One region of the Streptomyces sp. NBC_00647 genome, then DNA from elsewhere that is predicted to be linked to it. Evidence: riboswitches for the same ligand, from Rfam matches in the RefSeq annotation. Region 1 holds a riboswitch; each other region holds the start of a gene.
What was found. Region 1 has a riboswitch for cobalamin ahead of OG788_RS12580 (cobalamin biosynthesis protein). Riboswitches for the same ligand answer to the same signal wherever they lie in the genome.

Region 1 (6,860 bases):
GGGCCTCGTCTTCAGCGCGGCGTCGCTGGCGAACCGGCCTGCCGCCACGGAGGCCGCGCCCGCGGCTATGGCTACGGTGACGGCCGCTGCCGTGGCTCTTAGGGTGCGCACTCGACCAGTTTCCCGGCGGATCCCGCCATCGGCCAGCGGGAGGGGCGCAAGGGGTGACGGGCTGGGTATGCCGGACCCCGCGTGCGCGGCGTGATCCGGTGACCGGATCACGACCGCCGACGGCACCCGGACCGCACCCTTTCCGGGATCTGACGGCCGCACCCCTTGCCGGTCACGCCCCTCCCGCCCGTGCTCCTGCCGCCCGTGCCCTTTCAGGTCCTATCCCTTCTGGCCGTATCCCCGCAGGCTCTCCGCCGCCTCCTCGAGCCGGTCCGGTGAGAGCAGGGCGGGCGTCAGGCCCGGAACCGAGGAGGCCAGGAGCCAGACGCGGCACATCCATTCGAGCTGGGCCGTGCGGTCGTACGCCTGGTCCAGTGAGGCTCCGTGGGCGACGGTGCCGTGGTTCTGGAGGAGGCAGGCGCTGCGGTCGGTCAGCGCGCGCAGCATGTTCTCGGCCAACTCCGGCGTGCCGTAGGTCGCGTAGGGGGCGACGCGGACCGGGCCGCCGAGGGCGCCGGTGATGTAGTGGATCGGCGGGAGGCCGGGGACGAGTGTCGAGACGGCCGTCGCGTGGGGGGCGTGGGTGTGGACGACGGCCCGGGCGTCGGTCTCGCGGTAGACGGCGAGGTGCATCGGCAGTTCGCTGGTCGGACGGAGCGAACCGAGCACCTGCCGGCCGTCGAGGCCGACGCCGACGATGTCGTCGTGCGTCAGCCGGTCGTAGGGCACGCCCGTGGGTGTCACCAGGACGGTGTCGCCGACGCGGACGGAGACGTTGCCCGACGTACCGACGACCAGCCCGTCGGTCACGGTCCGGCGGGCCGTGGCGACGAGCTCGTCCCAGGCCCGCCGGACGGCGTCCCGTGTGTCCCTCGCGGCCGACGCGTCCCTCTCGTCGTGCTCGTCCGCCATCCGTGGATCCTCCCGCCCGTCCCGTGCGTCCCGGTGCCGTTCAGCCATGCCGCGATCCTGCCAGCCATGCCCGTGGGCGCACCCCGGGCGGGCGCACTGTAGTGCGGAAGCAGGGCCTCCGAAAGGGCACATATACGCCCATTTCACCCCCTGGCGACGAAGGGCCGGGAATCGACGGACAGCGCCCGATCTTCCCGTAGCCTCTGGGGGATTTGTCGCACACGTCGCCATTTCCGGGGGGATACATGGCCCGTGACCACAAACCGTTCCGCCGTCGCGCCCGCGTCGCCGCGATCACCGTCGCGGCGACGGTCACCCTGGGCGGCACCGCACTCGCCGCGCTCCCGGCCGAGGCCGCGGGCAACACCAAGGGGCACGACGTCTCCTCTCACCAGAAGAACGTGGACTGGCGGAGCGCGAGGGCGAAGGGCGCCCGGTTCGTCTACGTGAAGGCGACCGAGGCCACCACCTACCGCAACCCCTACTTCGACCGGCAGTACGACGGCGCACGCGAGGCGGGCATCCTGCACGGCGCCTATCACTTCGCGGTGCCGGACAAGTCGTCCGGCACCGCCCAGGCCGCCCACTTCGTACACAACGGCGGAGCCTGGCGCGCGGACGGCTGGACACTGCCGCCGGCGCTCGACATCGAGTACAGCCCGTACGGCACGCGCAAGTGCTACGGCCTCGGCAAGACCGCGATGGTGAACTGGATCAAGGCTTTCAGCGACGAGGTCCGCCGGGAGACCGGTCGGCGCCCTGTGATTTACACCACAACGCATTGGTGGAACACCTGCACCGGCTCCAGCAGGGCTTTTGCCTCGAATCACGCCCTGTGGCTGGCCCGTTACGGCTCGGCGGACCCCGGCACACTGCCCGCCGGCTGGTCCGTGTGGACCTTCTGGCAGTACGACAACGGCGGCAGCCTGCCGGGTGACCAGAATCTCTTCCATGGATCCCGGGCTCAGCTCGAGCGGCTCGCCCGGGGGTAGCGACCCGGACCGGAGCTTGGAATTCCGCATCCGTTCGACCCACGGCGTCGCCCCTTCGGCGCAAGCGGAGGGGCGATTCGCCGTTCGGGTCACCATGAAGCCCGCCCCAGTTCATCTTCCGTTCACCCAGGTTGCTTACGGTCCCCCTGCCACTGACGTCCAACAGAAGCCTGGGTAAATGGAACACATCACGCTCCTCCTCGGAATCGTGATCGTCACCGCTCTCGTGTTCGATTTCACGAACGGTTTCCACGACACCGCCAACGCGATGGCCACCACCATCTCGACCGGCGCACTCAAGCCCAAGGTCGCGGTGGCCATGTCCGCCGCTCTGAACCTTGTCGGCGCCTTCCTCTCGGTGGAGGTCGCCAACACGATCTCCAAAGGCCTCGTCGATGAATCCGGCATCCAGCCTGAAGTGATCTTCGCCGCCCTCGTCGGCGCGATCCTCTGGAACCTGGTGACGTGGCTCGTCGGACTCCCGTCCAGCTCCTCGCACGCCCTCATGGGTGGCCTGGTGGGCGCCACCATCGCCTCCGCCGGTACCGGCGCGGTGCACGGGGACGTCCTGGTCGGCAAGGTGCTCCTCCCCGCCGTCGCGGCCCCGATCGTCGCCGGCCTGGCCGCGATGTTCGCCACCCGGCTGTCGTACAAGCTCAGTGGTAACGCCGACACCAAGGCCACCAAGAAGGGGTACCGCGCCGGCCAGATAGCCTCCGCGGGCCTGGTCTCGCTGGCCCACGGCACCAACGACGCGCAGAAGACGATGGGCATCATCACCCTGGCCCTGGTCGCCGGTGGCGCCGTCGCTCCCGACTCCGACCCGCCGGTCTGGGTCATCCTCTGCGCCGGTCTCGCCATCGCGCTCGGCACCTACCTGGGCGGCTGGCGCATCATCCGCACGATGGGCAAGGGCCTGACCGACCTCCAGCCGCAGCAGGGCTTCGCGGCCCAGACCAGCGCGGCCACGGTCATCCTGGCCTCCTCGCACATCGGCTTCTCCCTCTCCACCACGCACTCGGTCTCCGGTTCCGTGATGGGCGCGGGTCTCGGCCGCAAGGGCGGTGTGGTCCGCTGGTCCACCGCCACCCGGATGGTCGTCGCCTGGATCCTCACGCTGCCCGCCGCCGCCCTGGTCGGCGCGCTCGCCGAGTGGGTCACCGGATTCGGCGCCTGGGGCACCACGCTCGTCGCGGTCTTCCTGGTCGGGTCCAGCTTCGCGATCTGGCGCCGCTCGCGCCGCGAGGTGATCGACCACACCAACGTGAACGACGCCGAAGAGCCCGCCGGTGTGGTGACCACGGCCATCGCCGCCGTCACCCCGCCCCCGGCCGGCACCGTGGCCGAGGACCTCACGGCCACCATCCCGGCTCCCGCCGAGCCCACGGCGGCCCCGTCGGCGCCGTCCCCCGTGGCCTGAGAACCGAAGGAAGGAACAGCATGCACATCGACTGGTCAGCCCTCGGCTCCGTCTTCGGGGTCAGCCTCGGAGTGACCGTGGCCCTCGTCGCCCTCTTCACCCTGGGCGTCGCCGGACTCTCCAAGAAGGAGTCGGCCCAGGGCGGTTCCGCGGTCGCGGCCGCCACGGGCGCGTACGTCTGCTTCGCGGCCTGCGCCGCGGCGGTGGTGTACGGCATCTCCCTGATCATGACCAAGTAACCCGGAACGAGCGGCCCGGAACAGGGCCGCGGTGGGCAGCACTTCACGTGGGGTGCGGGACGGAACACCGTCCCGCACCCCACGCGTATGTGGGCCTTCGCACACTCTCCCTCCGCAGGTCAACAGCCAGTTGACTGCCGTTCTCGCCCCGTGGTGGACTGCCGGAGCCAAGTACGGCGGCATGAGAGGAAGCCGGTGCGAATCCGGCGCGGTCCCGCCACTGTCATCGGGGAAGAAACTCCCCGGGAGCCAGGAACTCTCACCGCCGGTCTCGTCGAACCAGGGCGTGGACACCCTGAGTGAGGACATATCGCCATGCGCGCCTGCCCGTTGCCCATTTCGCTGAGTACGAGGGTTCCACTCCACCCCACGGCCGGCTGACCCGGTGCGTGCCGATCGCGTCTTCGCGTACGGCGCCGCCGCCGGCCTCCTCGGCGACCTGCTGCTCGGTGATCCCCGCCGAGGGCATCCGGTCGCCGCGTTCGGGCGGGCCGCCGCGTCCGTGGAGCGGGCGCTGTGGCGGGACCACCGCGGGTGGGGCGCCCTGCACACGGCCGTCTGCGTGGGCGGTGCCACCGGACTGGCCGCACTCGCGCGTCGTTCCGTCCGCACCTCGCCTGCCGCCTCCGCCGCGCTGATCGCCGCCACCACCTGGGCCGTCGTCGGAGGGACCTCCCTCGGCCGTGAGGCGCGGGCCGTCGCCGGCGCGCTCGCGGCCGGCGACATCGAGGTCGCCCGGGAACGGCTGCCGCATCTGTGCGGACGTGACCCGCAGGCACTGGACGCCGACGGCATCGCGCGTGCCGTCGTCGAATCCGTCGCCGAGAACACCTCCGACGCCGTGGTGGGCGCTCTGGTCTGGGGCGCCGTCGGCGGTGTGCCGGGGCTCGTCGCCTTCCGCGCCGCGAACACGCTCGACGCCATGGTCGGGCACAAGTCCCCCCGGTACCGGCGCTACGGCTGGGCCTCCGCCCGGCTCGACGATGTCGCCGGCTGGCCCGGAGCCCGGCTCACCGCCGTCCTCGCGGCCGCGGCGGGGGACGACGCGCGCGGCGCCGTGCGCGCCTGGCGCACGGACGCCCGCAAGCATCCGAGCCCCAACGCGGGCCCCGTGGAGGCCTCGTTCGCCGGAGCGCTCGGCGTCCGGCTCGGCGGCACGCTGTCGTACGGGGGCCGGGTCGAGCACCGTCCCGTCCTCAACGACGCGGGGCGCGCCGTCCACCTCCACGACATCGAGCGGGCCGTACGGCTCTCCCGCCGCGTCGGCTGGCTCGCGCTCGGCGTGAGCGCCGCCGGACGGGTTCTGCTCACGGTTCTGCTCACCAGGAAGGGGCGCACCGCATGAGCGGCGGGCTGCTGATCGCCGGGACCACCTCCGACGCGGGCAAGAGCGTCGTGACCGCCGGGATCTGCCGGTGGCTGGTGCGCCAGGGTGTCAAGGTCGCGCCCTTCAAGGCGCAGAACATGTCCCTCAACTCGTTCGTGACGCGCGAGGGAGCCGAGATCGGGCGGGCGCAGGCCATGCAGGCACAGGCCGCCCGGGTGGAGCCGACCGCGCTGATGAATCCCGTGCTGCTCAAACCGGGCAGCGACCGCAGCAGTCAGGTGGTCCTGATGGGCCGTCCGGTGGGCGAGATGAGCGCACGCGGCTTCTTCGGGACGGCCGGGTCCGCGGCGGAATCGCTGTCGGGCGCCGGGTCCCCCGGCGACAGGCTGCGCGGAGGGCGCCAGGAAGCACTCCTCGGGACCGTCCTCGACTGTCTGGCCCAGTTGCGGGGCACGTATGACGCGGTGATCTGTGAAGGAGCCGGCAGCCCGGCCGAGATCAACCTTCGGCGCACCGACATCGTGAACATGGGGGTGGCACGGAACGCGGGGCTTCCCGTGCTCGTCGTCGGTGACATCGACCGGGGCGGTGTGTTCGCCTCGTTCTTCGGGACGGTCGCCCTGCTGTCACCCGAGGACCAGGCTCTCGTCGCCGGGTTCCTCGTCAACAAGTTCCGCGGAGACGTCAGCCTGCTGGAGCCCGGCCTCGACATGCTGCACGGCCTCACCGGGCGGCGCTCGTACGGCGTGCTGCCCTTCCAGCACGGTCTGGGCATCGACGAGGAGGACGGACTGCGCGTCTCGCTGCGCGGGGCCGTCCGCGAGTCGGCCGTCTCCTCCCCCGTCGGCGAGGACATCCTGCGGGTCGCCGTCTGCGCGATCCCGCTGATGTCGAACTTCACCGACGTGGACGCGCTGGCCGCCGAACCGGGCATCGTCGTGCGGTTCGTGGACCGGGCCGAGGAACTGGCCGACGCGGATCTGGTCGTCGTGCCCGGGACCCGGGGCACGGTGAGGGCGCTTCAGTGGCTGCGCGAGCGCGGCCTCGCGGACGCGATCACGCGCCGGGCCGCCGAGGGGCGGCCCGTGCTCGGCATCTGCGGTGGCTACCAGCTCCTCGGAGAACACATCGAGGACGAGGTCGAGTCGCGCGCCGGTCAGGTCGACGGGCTCGGACTCCTCCCCGTGCGCGTGCGGTTCGCGCGGGAGAAGACCCTGACGCGGCCGGTCGGCGAGGCCCTCGGCGAGCACGTCGAGGGGTACGAGATCCATCACGGCGTCGCCGAGGTGACGGGCGGCGAGGCCTTCTTCCGTGATGGCCAGGGACACAGCCTGGACGGGTGCCGGGTCGGCGCCGTCTGGGGCACGCACTGGCACGGCTCGCTGGAGTCGGACGGTTTCCGGCGGGCCTTCCTGCGCGAGGTGGCGGCCGCCGCGGGCCGCCGTTTCGTGCCGGCGGCCGACACGTCGTTCGCGGCGCTGCGCGAGGAGCAGCTGGACCGGCTCGGCGATCTGATCGAGGAACACGCGGACACGGACGCGCTGTGGCGGCTCATCGAGTCGGGCGCGCCGCAAGGACTGCCTTTCATTCCACCGGGAGCGCCCGCATGAGCACAGTGTTGTTGTTGTCGACCGCCGACACGGATCTGCTGGCGGCCCGCGCCTCCGGCGCCGCCTACCGGATCGGCAATCCGACCCGGGTGGACGTCGCGGGCGAACTCCCCGCGCTCGTCGAGGGCGCGGACCTCGCCGTCGTGCGGCTGCTCGGCGGCAAGCGCGCCTGGGAGGACGGGCTGGCCTTCCTGAAGTCGTCCGGTATCCCGACCGTGCTGCTCGGCGGTGAGTCGGTCCCGGACGCCG
Region 2 (6,860 bases), 2.0 Mb from region 1:
GGCGATGGCCTCGCATGTGAGCGGGCGGGCCGGCTCGCGGGCGAGCTCCAGCAGGGCCCGTGCGGCGTAGTCCGCCTTCGCGGAGATATGCATGCGCACATGATGCCCGACACGGTGCCCGGCACGAGGGCCTCCACGGGTTCCCCACCTATATTGCGGGAACATTGCCGCAGGTGAAGGGCAATGGACACCTCTTGACATCCTTTTACGGGCCGCTCTAGCGTCCCCGTCCATGAGCGAGCCGTTGACCACCCCCGGCGAAGGTTTCCACCCCCATCTGCACGACACCGCGGGGGAGTCGCCGGCACCCCTGCGCACCCGTCTGCACCACATCCGTGCCGACGCTCTCGACGGCGACACGGCGCAGACCGGCGGCATGCGCAGATTCGCCGCCGTCAGCGGCAACACCGTCGGCTCCGAGAAGCTGTGGATGGGCCAGACCCACGTCGCCCCCTCCACCTCCTCCTCCGACCACCACCACGGGGCGTCCGAGACCGCCATCTACGTGGTCAGCGGCCACCCCGAATTCGTCTTCCTCGACGACTCGGGGGCACAGCCCGAGGAGGTACGGCTGCGCACCTCTCCCGGCGACTACATCTTCGTGCCCCCTTTCGTCCCGCACCGCGAGGAGAACCCGGACCCCGCGGAAGAGGCCGTCGTCGTCATCGCCCGCAGCACCCAGGAGGCGATCGTGGTCAACGTGCCGCAGCTGTACGTGTTGCGGCCGGGCCAGGAGGCCTGAGTACGGTAGCCGGGAGATCGTCCGCGACCGGCGGACCCAGCGGCTCCTGGAAGGAACCATCGAGATCATGTGCGTCATCGTGGCCCGCGCCCTGACGGGGGCGTTCGCATGAGCGGCACCGGGGCGCACGGCGCCGACGAATCCGTTCTGCTGCACACCGACGGACGAGCCGCCCACCTCACGCTCAACCGGCCGAAGGCCCTGAACGCCCTGAACCACGCTATGGTGCGCCGGATCGACGAGGCGCTCACCGCCTGGGAGCACGACCCGGCCGTCGAGACCGTGGTCATCACCGGCGCCGGAGAGCGCGGACTCTGCGCGGGCGGCGACATCCGCGTCGTCCACGACGACGCGCGCGACGGGGACGGCACCGCGTCCGCCGCGTTCTGGCGCGACGAGTACCACCTCAACGCCCGCATCGCCCGCTACCCCAAGCCGTACGTGGCGGTCATGGACGGCATCGTCATGGGCGGCGGCGTCGGCGTCTCCGCGCACGGCGGCGTCCGGGTCGTCACCGAGCGCTCACGGATCGCCATGCCCGAAACCGGCATCGGCTTCGTTCCCGACGTCGGCGGCACCCATCTGCTCGCCCGCGCACCCGGCGAACTGGGCACGCATCTCGCCCTGACGGGTGCCTCGATCGGCGCCGGCGACGCCCTGCTGTGCGGCCTCGCCGACCACTGCGTACCGTCCACGTCGCTGCGGCAGTTCGTGTCCGACCTCGCCGACCGGCCCGTACGGGAGGCTCTGGCCGGCCACGCGCAGCCACCGCCCCCGGCCGAGCTGGCGGAGCGGCGGGAGTGGATCGACGCCTGCTACGCCGCGGACACGGTCGAGGAGATCGTGCGGCGGCTGCTCGCGGTCGGCGACCCGGCGGCCAAGGAGACGGCGGAGATCCTCCTCGGCAACTCGCCCACCGCCGTGAAGGTCACGCTCGCCGCCCTGCGCCGCGCGCGCAGCCTCGGCAGCCTGGAGCGGGTACTGGACCAGGAGTACCGCGTCTCCTGCGCGGCCCTGTCCTCCCCCGACCTGGTGGAGGGCGTCCGGGCCCAGATCATCGACAAGGACCGCCACCCGCGCTGGTCCCCGGCCACCCTCGGCGAGGTCACCGACGCCGACGTCGAGCGCTTCTTCGCGCCCTTGGGCGTGCGTGAACTCGGGCTCGCGCCCAGCACGGCGACGGACGCACGGTGAGCAGGACCGTCGCGCGCACCGGACCGGTGCGCGGGAGCGATCCGTGTCCCGTTGGTGGTGTACGCACCGAACTCCGCCCGCGCACGCACGAGTTGTACGCCGCCGAGGTCGTACGCGGCGGGACGGCGCGCCACTTCTCCGGGCGGCGGCCGAATCCGCACCGGTGACCCACCGTGCACAAGGGACCCGCCACCTGGGACGAGAGGAAGATCACGGCAGGTGGTGCGGTCTTGGCCGTGAACTCGCCACGCGGTACGGTCGGTCCGATATTGATGACGTCAAGACGGAAGCCGGTGGAAATCCGGCACGGTCGCGCCACTGTGAACGAGACGCTCCAGCCACGCTGGGCGCCGCGTGAGTCAGACCCGTAGGCGTCATCCTGTGCACCACCGAGATGGGACGCGAACTCCCGAGGAGGTCCTGCCATGGCGCAGACCGTCGCCCAGCCGACAGCCACCACCCCCGTTCTTCCCGCCAAGCTGCCGCTGAAGGCGATTGCTCCCTGGGCGGTCTTCTTCGGCATCCTGATGCTGGTCCTGCTGTACTTCGTCGGCGCCGAACAGGGCGCCACCGCCGTCGTCTCCGGCGAGGACGTCCACGAGTGGGTGCACGACGCCCGCCACCTGCTCGGTTTCCCCTGCCACTGACGCGAGGGACAGCGCACACTCATGAACTCCGCAACGGTAAGAAACCTGCTCGTGCGAGGCATGCTCGCCGGCCTCGCCGCCGGCCTGCTCGCCCTCGTCGTGGCCTACTTCCTCGGTGAACCGAGCGTCGACAGCGCGATCGGCTTCGAGGAAGCGCACGCCTCCGGGCACGATCACGAGGTCGAACTCGTCTCCCGCAGCCTCCAGTCCACCGCCGGCCTGGCCACCGGCGTCCTGATCTACGGAATCGCCTTCGGCGGTATCGCGGCGCTCGGCTTCTGCTTCGCGCTCGGCCGCGTGGGCCGCTTCAGCCCGCGCGCGACCGCGCTGCTGCTGTCCGGCAGCGCGCTGCTCGCCGTGTACGTCGTGCCCTTCCTCAAGTACCCGGCCAATCCGCCGTCGGTCGGCGACCCCGACACCATCGGCAAGCGGACCACCCTGTACTTCCTGATGATGGTGCTCAGCGTGCTCCTGGCGATCGGTGCCGTCATCCTCGGCAAGCGGCTCGCACCCAGGCTGGGCACCTGGTACGCGACGATCGCCGCGGTGGCCGCCTTCGCCGTCGCGATCGGCCTGGCGTACGCCTTCCTGCCCACGTTCAACGAGGTGCCGGAGCACTTCCCCGCCACCCTGCTGTGGCGGTTCCGGACCTCCGCCCTGGCCATCCAGGCCACACTGTGGGTCGGATTCGGCCTGGTCTTCGGCGAGTTGGCCGAACGCATGCTGAACCCCAAGCCCGCGGCGGCCCCGTCCGGGCGGTCGGTGCCGGCCGCGCACTGAATCCCGCGGAACACGAGAGGGCCCCTCGGAACCGTCCAGGGGCCCTTTCGCGTTGTGTGCAACTCCGTTGTTCAGGGGCGCACACCCGTCAATTGTTCCCTTGGCGTGGGAGGCCGGGGAAGGCAGCCGAAGGCTCCTCCACGGACGGGTGGTACTGGTGTCGGCGTCAGGACGCGGGAACTTCCTCTGCATTAATCTCGAACAGCGAGCCCAGCTACGTATGAGCCCTTCCTTGGGAACGCGGTCCGCGCAACCCAGGCCGTCAACTCGGGAGACTCCCTGATCAAGCGTGGTTGCGGCAGCACTGCCGACCTTCCTCGTCGCAGCTGCGCGCCGAAGTCTTCGCACCTCTTACGCATACTTGTTGGCGACGCGTCAGCATCTCGTCGTCGAGGAGTCAGCGCCGATACTCTGTGACGAACACCAAGTGCGCGTGCAAGTTATAGCCGAGTGCTCGATCCCTGCGGATATCAGGGTTTGTTCTCGTCCTCGTGACGTAGGCACTCGGTAAATATTGCTGTGCAGTTTCGGTACAGCTTCCGCCTGTACCCGAGCGCCGGTCAACGTGCCGCGTTGGCGAGGGAGTTCGGGTGTGCACGGATCGTCTTCAACGACGCGCTCCGTGCTCGGGAGGCTGCCCGCGAGCAGGGGTTGGCGTTCCCGAAGTCAGGTGACCTGTCCAAGGCGCTGATCACTCAGGCGAAGAAGACCCCGGAGCGGGTGTGGCTCGGCGAGGTCTCGGCGGTGATCCTCCAGCAGTCCCTGCGCGACCTGAACGCCGCGTACCGGAACTTCTTCGACGGCCTCAAGGGCAAGCGTCCGCGCATGGGTGCGCCGCGTTTCAAGTCGAAGCGGGACAACCGGCAGACGATTCGTTTCACTGCGAACGCGGCTTGGCGGATCACGCCGGGCAAAAAGCTGCGGCTGCCGAAGGTCGGCGATGTTCCCGTGCGCTGGTCCCGGAAGCTGCCGTCCACCCCGTCCACTATGACGGTCGTCAAGGACGCCCCGGACGGTACTTCGCATCGTTCGTCATCGAGACCAGCCCGGAGGAAAGCCTCCCCACCACGACACCGGAGGTCGGCATCGACCTCGGCCTGGGGCACTTCGCCGTCCTCTCCGACGGGACCAAAATTGACAGCCCGCGCTTTCTGCGCCGGGCCGAGAAGCGTCTTAAGAAGGTGCAGCGGGAGCTGTCCCGTAAGCAGAAGGGGTCGAAGAACCGGGACAAGGGCAGGGTCCGCGTCGCACGGGCACACGCCCGTGTCGCGGACGCGCGCCGCGAGTTCCATCACCGGCTCTCCACGAAGCTGATCCGTGAGAATCAAGCGGTCGCCGTGGAGGACCTGGCGGTCAAGGGACTCGCGCGTACGCGTCTGGCCAAGTCCGTCCACGACGCCGGATGGTCGGCGTTCGTGAGGATGCTGGAGTACAAGGCCGCCCGGTACGGACGCACCTTCCACCGGATCGGCCGGTTCGAGCCGACCTCCCAGGTGTGCTCCGTGTGCGGGGTGAAGGACGGACCCAAGCCCCTGCACGTCCGTACCTGGACGTGCGGAGCCTGCGGGGCGGTCCTGGACCGGGATGTGAACGCGGCGGTCAACGTCGCCAAGGCCGCCGGACTGGCGGTGACAGCCTGTGGAGCGCAGGTAAGACGGGCAGCCCTGCCCGCACAGCGCGGCGAAGCAGGAACCCACCCGAAGCAACCCACACAGCCCGTGTGGGAGCAGGCGGGAATACCCGGCTTTTAGGCTCGGGAGGATGTCAATGGCCGTCGCTTCCCAGGCGGCGCAGGCGGGGCGGCTAGTGCCGTGACCGCATACGTTCGCCGGGTTCATGATCGGGTACCGGATATCGAGTTCTGTCCGATGTCGGGCTGTGGCACGATGCCGCCGTGATCACCTCAGCCATTCCGCCCGTCATTCCTGCAGGCCACATGGCCAAGCAGGCACAACCCGTGCTTGCCCTCCCCAGCGGTCTGGAGCTGCGCCCCTGGCGCGCCAGCGACGCCGACACCTTGGTAACTGCTGGCCAGGATCCGGCAATTCGCCAGTGGAACCTGCTGGCCGTGGCCTCGCTTGCGGAAGCAGGCAAGCGTATCGAGCGCATGCACGAGCGCTGGCAGAACGAGCAGAGCGCGATCTGGGCCATCGCCCGCCCGGACGGCGGCCAGGCCGTGGGCTTGATCGGCATGGATGACATCGATCTCGCTGGTGGCAGCGCCGAAATCCTGTACTGGGTCCTGCCCGCAGGACGCGGCCACGGCGTCATGGTCGAGGCCACGAAGCGCCTCAGCCAGTGGGCATTTGACCACCTTGGTCTGCACCGGCTCCGGTTGTGCCACTCGATGGCCAACCCGGCATCGTGCCGAGTAGCGACCAAGGTCGGCTTCTCCGTCGAAGGCACGATGCGCAGCGCACTGCTACATGAAGACGGTTGGCACGACCAGCATCTGCACGCCCTGGTCAAGGGCGATATCTGACTATTCCGGGTAGTCAGGCAAGGGCTTGAAGCGGACGTCCGCCCCAGCGGATGCCCTTCTCGCTTCGGATGCGGGCGCGTTCCTTGCGTTCGGCGGCCAGGACGTCACGGTGGAGGGCATTGGCGTTGCGCCAGCGCAGGTAGGAGTGCACGGCTCGGGCTGCACCGTGTGGATCTCGGCAGCGCCGCCGCGGCCACGCGCATCGGCATGGGCTGCCGCGTCTGCGAACGCCTCGACTGCCCCCAGCGCGCCGCCCCGCCCCTCGGCAGCCCGCTGCGCATCGACCAGGACACCAGCACCTTCATCCCGTATCCGGTGGCCGACTGACCGGGCCTGCGAACTCCGCCCGAAAGGTGGCGGGGTGACACCCCGTCACCCCGCGGGCGACTCAGTGGCCCGTGCCGCCGAACGCATTCAGGATCTGTTCCGCCGCGAGGGTGGCCGTCAACCCGCCCTCCCGCACCTGCCGTTCGAGGTCGGGGGCGAGCGCCCGTACGGCCGGGTCGGTGTGCAGACGGCCGAGGAGTTCGTCGCGGACCATCGTCCACGTCCAGTCGACCTGCTGGTCACGGCGCTTGTCGGCGAGACGGCCGGTCGAGTCGAGCAGGGTGCGGTGCTGTTCCAGGCGGTCCCACACGGTGTCCAGACCGGCCGACTCGCGGGCACTGCAACTCAGCACCGGCGGCGTCCACGCCGCGTCCCTGCCGTGCATCAGCCGCAGGGCGCCCGCCAGTTCACGCGCGGCGGACTGGGCGTCGCGCGCGTGCGGGCCGTCCGCCTTGTTGACGGCGATCACGTCGGCCAGCTCCAGGACACCCTTCTTGATGCCCTGCAACTGGTCCCCGGTGCGCGCCAGCGTCAGCAGGAGGAAGGAGTCGACCATGTTCGCGACGGCCGTCTCGGACTGGCCGACACCGACCGTCTCCACCAGCACCACGTCGTAGCCGGCCGCCTCCATCACCACGATCGACTCGCGGGTCGCCTTGGCCACCCCGCCGAGCGTGCCGGCGGTGGG
Region 3 (6,860 bases), 3.9 Mb from region 1:
CAAGAAGCACCTGCTCGACATGACGGAGACACTGCCGCCCGGTACGCCGGTACCGCCCGAGCGGACCCTCGCCGCCGAGTTCGACACCTCGCGCACCACGGTGCGGCAGGCCCTTCAGGAGCTGGTCGTCGAGGGCCGCCTCGAACGCATCCAGGGCAAGGGCACCTTCGTCGCCAAACCGAAGGTCTCCCAGGCGCTCCAACTGACCTCGTACACCGAGGACATGCGCGCCCAGGGCCTCGAACCCACCTCGCAGCTGCTGGACATCGGCTACATCACGGCGGACGACGCCCTCGCCGGCCTGCTCGACATCTCGGCCGGCGGCCGGGTGCTGCGCATCGAGCGGCTGCGCCTCGCGAGCGGCGAGCCGATGGCCATCGAGACGACCCACCTCTCCGCCAAGCGCTTCCCCGCCCTGCGCAGGTCGCTCGTCAAGTACACCTCTCTCTACACCGCGCTCGCCGAGGTCTACGACGTCCATCTCGCCGAGGCCGAGGAGACCATCGAGACCTCGCTGGCGACCCCGCGCGAGGCCGGACTGCTCGGCACCGATGTGGGCCTGCCCATGCTGATGCTCTCCCGCCACTCGATCGACCGGCAGGGCGAGCCGGTGGAGTGGGTGCGGTCGGTGTACCGGGGAGACCGGTACAAGTTCGTCGCCCGCCTCAAGCGCCCGCAGGACTGATCCGCGCGGGGTGGCGCGCGGGCCCGGACGGGCCGTCAGGATCCGTACCCCCCCGAGGGGTTCCGCTCCTGATGAGGGGCCCCGCGCGCACCCTCACGAACCCTCCACACCCGCCGTCCGACGGGGGGTTCCCTAAAGCGGAACCGTCGCCTAGATTGCCTGCGCGTTACCCAGGTGATCGATGAGGGGACGGAGCCGACCCATGTCAGACCTGCCCGAAGTGAAACCACCGGTGGTGACACCGGTCCGTGCGGTGATCGCCCTGTGTCTGCTCGCGCCCTTCGTCGCGATGCTGTGGGTCGGTTCCTACGCCAAGACCGACCCGGCCTTCATCGGCATCCCGTTCTTCTACTGGTACCAGATGCTGTGGGTGGTCCTCTCCACGGCGCTGACGGTGACCGCGTTCCAGCTGTGGAAGCGTGACCAGCGGGCCCGCGCCTCCGCGAAGGGAGGTGCCGGAGCATGAACGACGGTGTGAACGGCGTCGCCCTCGGCGTCTTCGTCTTCTTCTTCCTGGCCGTCACGGTCATGGGCTTCCTGGCCGCGCGCTGGCGCAGGGCCGACAACGAACACAGCCTCGACGAATGGGGCCTGGGCGGCCGGTCCTTCGGCACCTGGGTGACCTGGTTCCTGCTCGGCGGCGACCTCTACACGGCGTACACCTTCGTCGCCGTACCGGCGGCGATCTACGCGGCGGGCGCGGCCGGCTTCTTCGCCGTGCCGTACACGATCCTGGTCTACCCGCTGATCTTCACCTTCCTGCCCCGCCTCTGGTCGGTCTCCCACAAGCACGGCTATGTGACGACCTCGGACTTCGTGCGCGGCCGCTACGGCTCCAAGGGCCTGTCCCTCGCCGTGGCCGTCACCGGCATCCTGGCCACCATGCCGTACATCGCGCTCCAGCTGGTCGGCATCCAGGCCGTCCTCGACGTGATGGGCGTGGGCGGCGGCGAGAGCACCAACTGGTTCGTCAAGGACCTGCCGCTCCTCATCGCCTTCGGCGTGCTGGCCGCGTACACCTACTCCTCGGGCCTGCGGGCCCCCGCCCTGATCGCGTTCGTGAAGGACACCCTGATCTACATCGTGATCGCGGTGGCCATCATCTACATCCCGATCAAGCTGGGCGGCTTCGACGAGATCTTCAAGGCGGCGAGCGACAAGTACACGGCCGCGGGCGCCGGCGGGCTCGTCCCCGCCGAGGCGGGCCAGTGGACGTACGCCACCCTCGCGCTCGGCTCGGCGCTGGCGCTGTTCATGTATCCGCACTCGATCACCGCGACGCTGTCCAGCCGCAGCCGGGAGGTGATCCGGCGCAACACCACGATCCTGCCGCTGTACTCGCTGATGCTGGGCCTGCTCGCCCTGCTCGGGTTCATGGCGATCGCGGCCGGCGTGAAGGTGCAGAACGGACAGCTCGCGATCCCCCAGCTCTTCGAGAACATGTTCCCGGACTGGTTCGCGGGCGTGGCCTTCGCCGCCATCGGCATCGGGGCACTCGTCCCGGCGGCCATCATGTCCATCGCGGCCGCGAACCTCTTCACCCGCAACATCTACAAGGACTTCATCAAGCCGGACGCGACCCCGCGGCAGGAGACCCAGGTCTCCAAGCTGGTCTCGCTCCTGGTGAAGGTGGGCGCGCTGGTCTTCGTCCTGACCATGGACAAGACCGTCGCGATCAACTTCCAGTTGCTCGGCGGCATCTGGATCCTGCAGACGTTCCCGGCGCTCGTCGGCGGCCTGTTCACCCGCTGGTTCCACCGCTGGGCGCTGCTCGGCGGCTGGGCGGTCGGCATGCTCTACGGCACGATCGCCGCCTACGGGGTGGCGTCGCCGACCCAGAAGCACTTCGGCGGCAGCTCGAAGGAGATCCCCGGCATCGGGGAGATCGGCTACATCGGCCTGACGGCGTTCCTCCTGAACGTGGCCGTGTCCGTCGTCCTCACCTTCGCCCTGCGGGCGTTCAAGGCTCCCGACGGCATCGACGAGACGTCGCCCGGGGACTACACGGCCGACGCGGGAGACCCCGGCGTCGAGACGGAGCTCCCCCCGGCCACGGCGGGCGCGAGCCACTAGCCACAGGTCACGCACCACGGACGACGGGCCGCCGGGAGGGAATCCGGCGGCCCGTCGCCGTGCCGGGCGGGCGCGACGAGGCCCTCGTACGCGGCCCGACGACCTCCGGCCGCTCACCTACGAGTTGACGCTCCAGCACACTCCGTAGCGCTCTCCGATGCCGACCCGACACAACATGTGGGGGTACTCCCGGAGCCCGGCACAAGATGTATGCTCATGGTCGCTGTCACCGCAGGGGAATCCGGTGCGAATCCGGAACTGTCCCGCAACGGTGTACTTGTGTGTGTTCGCGTACCCACGCGACCGCGCTCGCGTCAGTCCGAGGACCTGCCGACAGCGCACCCCGGCCGTCCGGCCCGGGTGCCGACGACGTCCGGGCCTCGCGGAATGGGCCGGTGGACGCGGTGCGCTGCTGCCCAGAAGCGCTCCCGTGTGCCCCGTGCCTCCCCGCAAGGCCCCGTGCCGAGCGAGGGAGAGCCCCACGTGACCATCGCGCCAGCCGATCCGGCTTCAGTGACCGCGCAGCAGGCCCCGGTGGAGACCGACGGTCCCGGAACCGCGCTGCTGCGGACCCTGACGGATCTCACCGCCGACCTCCCCGACGCCGACCCCGGCCGGGTCGCCGCCGCGGCGCTGCGCGGCCGGTCCGCCCGCGCCGACGAGGCCGAGCTGCGCGAACTGGCCACCGAGGCGGCCGCAGGGCTCATCTCCGAGGACCCCGCCTACTCCCGGCTGGCCGCCCGCCTGCTCACGATCAGCATCGCCGCGGAGGCCGCCTCCCAGGGCGTCACGACCTTCTCCGAGTCGGTCGCCGTCGGCCACCGCGAGGGCCTGATCGCCGACCGCACGGCCGAGTTCGTCCGGCTGCACACGGCCCGTCTCGACGCGCTGATCGACTCCGAGGGCGACGACCGCTTCGGCTACTTCGGGCTGCGTACGCTGCACAGCCGCTATCTGCTCCGGCACCCGATCACCCGCAGCGTCGTCGAGACGCCCCAGCACTTCATGCTCCGGGTGGCCTCCGGCCTCGCCGAGGACGACACGGTCCGCTCGGTGGACGAAGTCGCCGCGCTCTACCGGCTCATGAGCCGCCTGGACTACCTCCCCTCCTCCCCCACGCTCTTCAACTCCGGTACGCGGCACCCGCAGATGTCGTCCTGCTACCTCCTCGACTCCCCGCTGGACGAGCTGGACTCCATCTACGACCGCTACCACCAGGTGGCGCGCCTGTCTAAGCACGCGGGCGGCATCGGCCTGTCCTACTCCCGTATCCGCTCGCGCGGTTCGCTGATCCGCGGCACCAACGGGCACTCCAACGGCATCGTCCCGTTCCTCAAGACGCTCGACGCCTCGGTCGCCGCGGTGAACCAGGGCGGCCGGCGCAAGGGCGCGGCCGCGGTGTACCTGGAGACCTGGCACTCCGACATCGAGGAGTTCCTGGAGCTGCGCGACAACACCGGTGAGGACGCCCGGCGTACGCACAACCTGAACCTCGCGCACTGGATCCCGGACGAGTTCATGCGCCGGGTGAACGAGGACGGCGTCTGGTCGCTCTTCTCCCCCGCCGACGTGCCGGAACTGGTCGATCTGTGGGGCGACGCGTTCGACGCGGCCTACCGCAAGGCCGAGGAGGCGGGCCTCGCCAAGAAGACCATCCCGGCCCGCGACCTGTACGGCCGCATGATGCGCACCCTCGCGCAGACCGGCAACGGCTGGATGACCTTCAAGGACGCCGCCAACCGCACCGCCAACCAGACGGCGGAGCCCGGCCACACCGTCCACTCCTCGAATCTGTGCACCGAGATCCTCGAGGTCACGGACGACGGGGAGACGGCGGTCTGCAACCTGGGCTCGGTCAACCTGGGCGCGTTCGTGGTCGGTCAGGACATCGACTGGGAGCGGCTCGACGAGACCGTCCGCACCGCGGTGACCTTCCTCGACCGTGTCGTGGACATCAACTTCTACCCGACCGAGCAGGCGGGCCGCTCCAACGCCAAGTGGCGTCCGGTCGGCCTCGGCGCGATGGGCCTCCAGGACGTCTTCTTCAAGCTGCGCCTGCCCTTCGACTCGCCCGAGGCCCGCGCCCTGTCCACCCGGATCGCCGAGCGCATCATGCTCGCCTCCTACGAGGCCTCCGCGGACCTCGCCGAGCGCAACGGCCCGCTCCCCGCCTGGGAGAAGACCCGTACCGCCCGTGGAGTGCTGCACCCGGACCACTTCGACGTCGAGCTGAACTGGCCGGAGCGCTGGGCCGCCCTGCGGCAGCGGATCGCGGCGGTCGGCATGCGCAACTCGCTGCTCCTCGCCATCGCGCCGACCGCCACCATCGCGTCCATCGCGGGTGTGTACGAGTGCATCGAGCCGCAGGTGTCGAACCTGTTCAAGCGCGAGACGCTCTCCGGCGAGTTCCTCCAGGTCAACTCCTACCTGGTGGCCGAGCTGAAGAAGCTCGGCGTGTGGGACGCGCAGACCCGTGAGGCACTGCGCGAGTCCAGCGGCTCGGTGCAGGGCTTCACCTGGGTCCCGCAGGACGTCCGCGACCTGTACCGCACGGCGTGGGAGATCCCGCAGCGCGGCCTGATCGACATGGCCGCCGCCCGGACCCCGTTCCTGGACCAGGCCCAGTCGCTGAACCTGTTCCTGGAGACGCCGACCATCGGCAAGCTCTCCTCGATGTACTCCTACGCCTGGAAGTCGGGCCTCAAGACGACGTACTACCTGCGGTCCCGTCCCGCGACGCGCATCGCCCGCGCGGCCCAGGCCCAGGCGCAGCCCGAGAAGACCATCCCCGTCCAGCAGGTCGCCGACCCCGACGCCGTCGCCTGCTCCCTGGAAAACCCCGAGTCCTGCGAGGCCTGCCAGTAATGAGCGACACCACCACCGAGAAGGCCGCGTCCGAGAAGGCCGCGTCCGAGAAAAACCTGCTCGACCCGGGCTTCGAACTGACTCTCCGCCCCATGCGCTACCCCGACTTCTACGAGCGCTACCGGGACGCGATCAAGAACACCTGGACCGTCGAGGAGGTCGACCTCCACTCGGACGTCGCCGACCTCGCGAAGCTGACGCCGGGCGAGCAGCACATGATCGGGCGGCTGGTCGCGTTCTTCGCGACGGGCGACTCGATCGTGTCGAACAACCTCGTGCTGACGCTGTACAAGCACATCAACTCCCCCGAGGCGCGGCTCTACCTGAGCCGTCAGCTCTTCGAGGAGGCCGTGCACGTCCAGTTCTATCTGACGCTGCTCGACACCTACCTGCCCGACCCCGAGGACCGCACCGCGGCCTTCGCGGCGGTCGAGAGCATCCCCTCCATCCGCGAGAAGGCGCAGTTCTGCTTCAAGTGGATGGACTCGGTGGAGAAGCTGGACCGGCTGGAGACCCAGGCCGACCGCCGCCGCTTCCTGCTCAACCTCATCTGCTTCGCCGCGTGCATCGAGGGGCTCTTCTTCTACGGGGCCTTCGCGTACGTCTACTGGTTCCGCAGCCGGGGTCTGCTGCACGGCCTGGCGACCGGCACCAACTGGGTGTTCCGCGACGAGACGATGCACATGAGCTTCGCCTTCGAGGTCGTCGACACCGTCCGCAAGGAGGAGCCGGAGCTCTTCGACGACCGGCTCCAGGAGCAGGTGACCGACATGCTGCGCGAGGCCGTCGAGGCGGAGCTGCAGTTCGGCCGTGACCTGTGCGGCGAGGGTCTGCCCGGCATGAACACCGACTCGATGCGGCAGTACCTGGAGTGCGTCGCCGACCAGCGCCTCCAGCGGCTGGGCTTCGCGCCGGTGTACGGCTCCGAGAACCCGTTCTCCTTCATGGAGCTCCAGGGCGTCCAGGAGCTGACCAACTTCTTCGAGCGCCGGCCGTCCGCGTACCAGGTCGCGGTGGAGGGCACGGTCGACCTCGACGAGGACTTCTGACCGCTCGTCCTCCGGACGGTCCGGTCACGGCCGGCACCGCCGCGACGACCGGGTGACGGGTGACAGGGCCCCGGCCGCCATCGGCGGCCGGGGCCCTGTCCCGTGGAGAGGGATCCTGATCCGCCGGTGGTACGTCCAACCCGCAAGGAGGCCACCCCATGCGTCGAACGACCCACACCCGGACCATC

Region 2: it holds a riboswitch for cobalamin, as region 1 does, so the genes downstream of both, OG788_RS03870 (CbtB-domain containing protein) here and OG788_RS12580 (cobalamin biosynthesis protein) in region 1, are expected to answer to the same signal.
Region 3: it holds a riboswitch for cobalamin, as region 1 does, so the genes downstream of both, OG788_RS29725 (ribonucleoside-diphosphate reductase subunit alpha) here and OG788_RS12580 (cobalamin biosynthesis protein) in region 1, are expected to answer to the same signal.

The regions. Positions count from the first base shown of each region.
Region 1 covers NZ_CP109040.1:2,845,350-2,852,209, forward strand. Annotated here, with positions in the region: gene OG788_RS12555 (alpha/beta hydrolase family protein) at 1-111, opposite strand, end outside; gene OG788_RS12560 (class II aldolase/adducin family protein) at 331-1,071, opposite strand; gene OG788_RS12565 (lysozyme) at 1,269-2,015, shown strand; gene OG788_RS12570 (anion permease) at 2,194-3,435, shown strand; gene OG788_RS12575 (hypothetical protein) at 3,456-3,674, shown strand; cobalamin riboswitch at 3,810-3,955, shown strand; gene OG788_RS12580 (cobalamin biosynthesis protein) at 4,060-5,019, shown strand; gene OG788_RS12585 (cobyric acid synthase) at 5,016-6,611, shown strand; gene cobN (cobaltochelatase subunit CobN) at 6,608-6,860, shown strand, end outside.
Region 2 covers NZ_CP109040.1:890,155-897,014, reverse strand. Annotated here, with positions in the region: gene OG788_RS03885 (Rrf2 family transcriptional regulator) at 1-93, opposite strand, end outside; gene OG788_RS03880 (cupin domain-containing protein) at 233-742, shown strand; gene OG788_RS03875 (enoyl-CoA hydratase/isomerase family protein) at 851-1,936, shown strand; cobalamin riboswitch at 2,175-2,321, shown strand; gene OG788_RS03870 (CbtB-domain containing protein) at 2,362-2,583, shown strand; gene OG788_RS03865 (CbtA family protein) at 2,605-3,363, shown strand; partial or broken gene OG788_RS03860 (RNA-guided endonuclease InsQ/TnpB family protein) at 3,883-5,114, shown strand; gene OG788_RS03855 (GNAT family N-acetyltransferase) at 5,300-5,845, shown strand; partial or broken gene OG788_RS03850 (IS630 family transposase) at 5,859-6,002, opposite strand; partial or broken gene OG788_RS03845 (short-chain fatty acyl-CoA regulator family protein) at 6,014-6,172, shown strand; gene meaB (methylmalonyl Co-A mutase-associated GTPase MeaB) at 6,234-6,860, opposite strand, start outside.
Region 3 covers NZ_CP109040.1:6,726,142-6,733,001, reverse strand. Annotated here, with positions in the region: gene OG788_RS29740 (GntR family transcriptional regulator) at 1-685, shown strand, start outside; gene OG788_RS29735 (DUF3311 domain-containing protein) at 888-1,151, shown strand; gene mctP (monocarboxylate uptake permease MctP) at 1,148-2,758, shown strand; cobalamin riboswitch at 2,959-3,108, shown strand; gene OG788_RS29725 (ribonucleoside-diphosphate reductase subunit alpha) at 3,242-5,623, shown strand; gene OG788_RS29720 (ribonucleotide-diphosphate reductase subunit beta) at 5,623-6,672, shown strand; gene OG788_RS29715 (hypothetical protein) at 6,831-6,860, shown strand, end outside.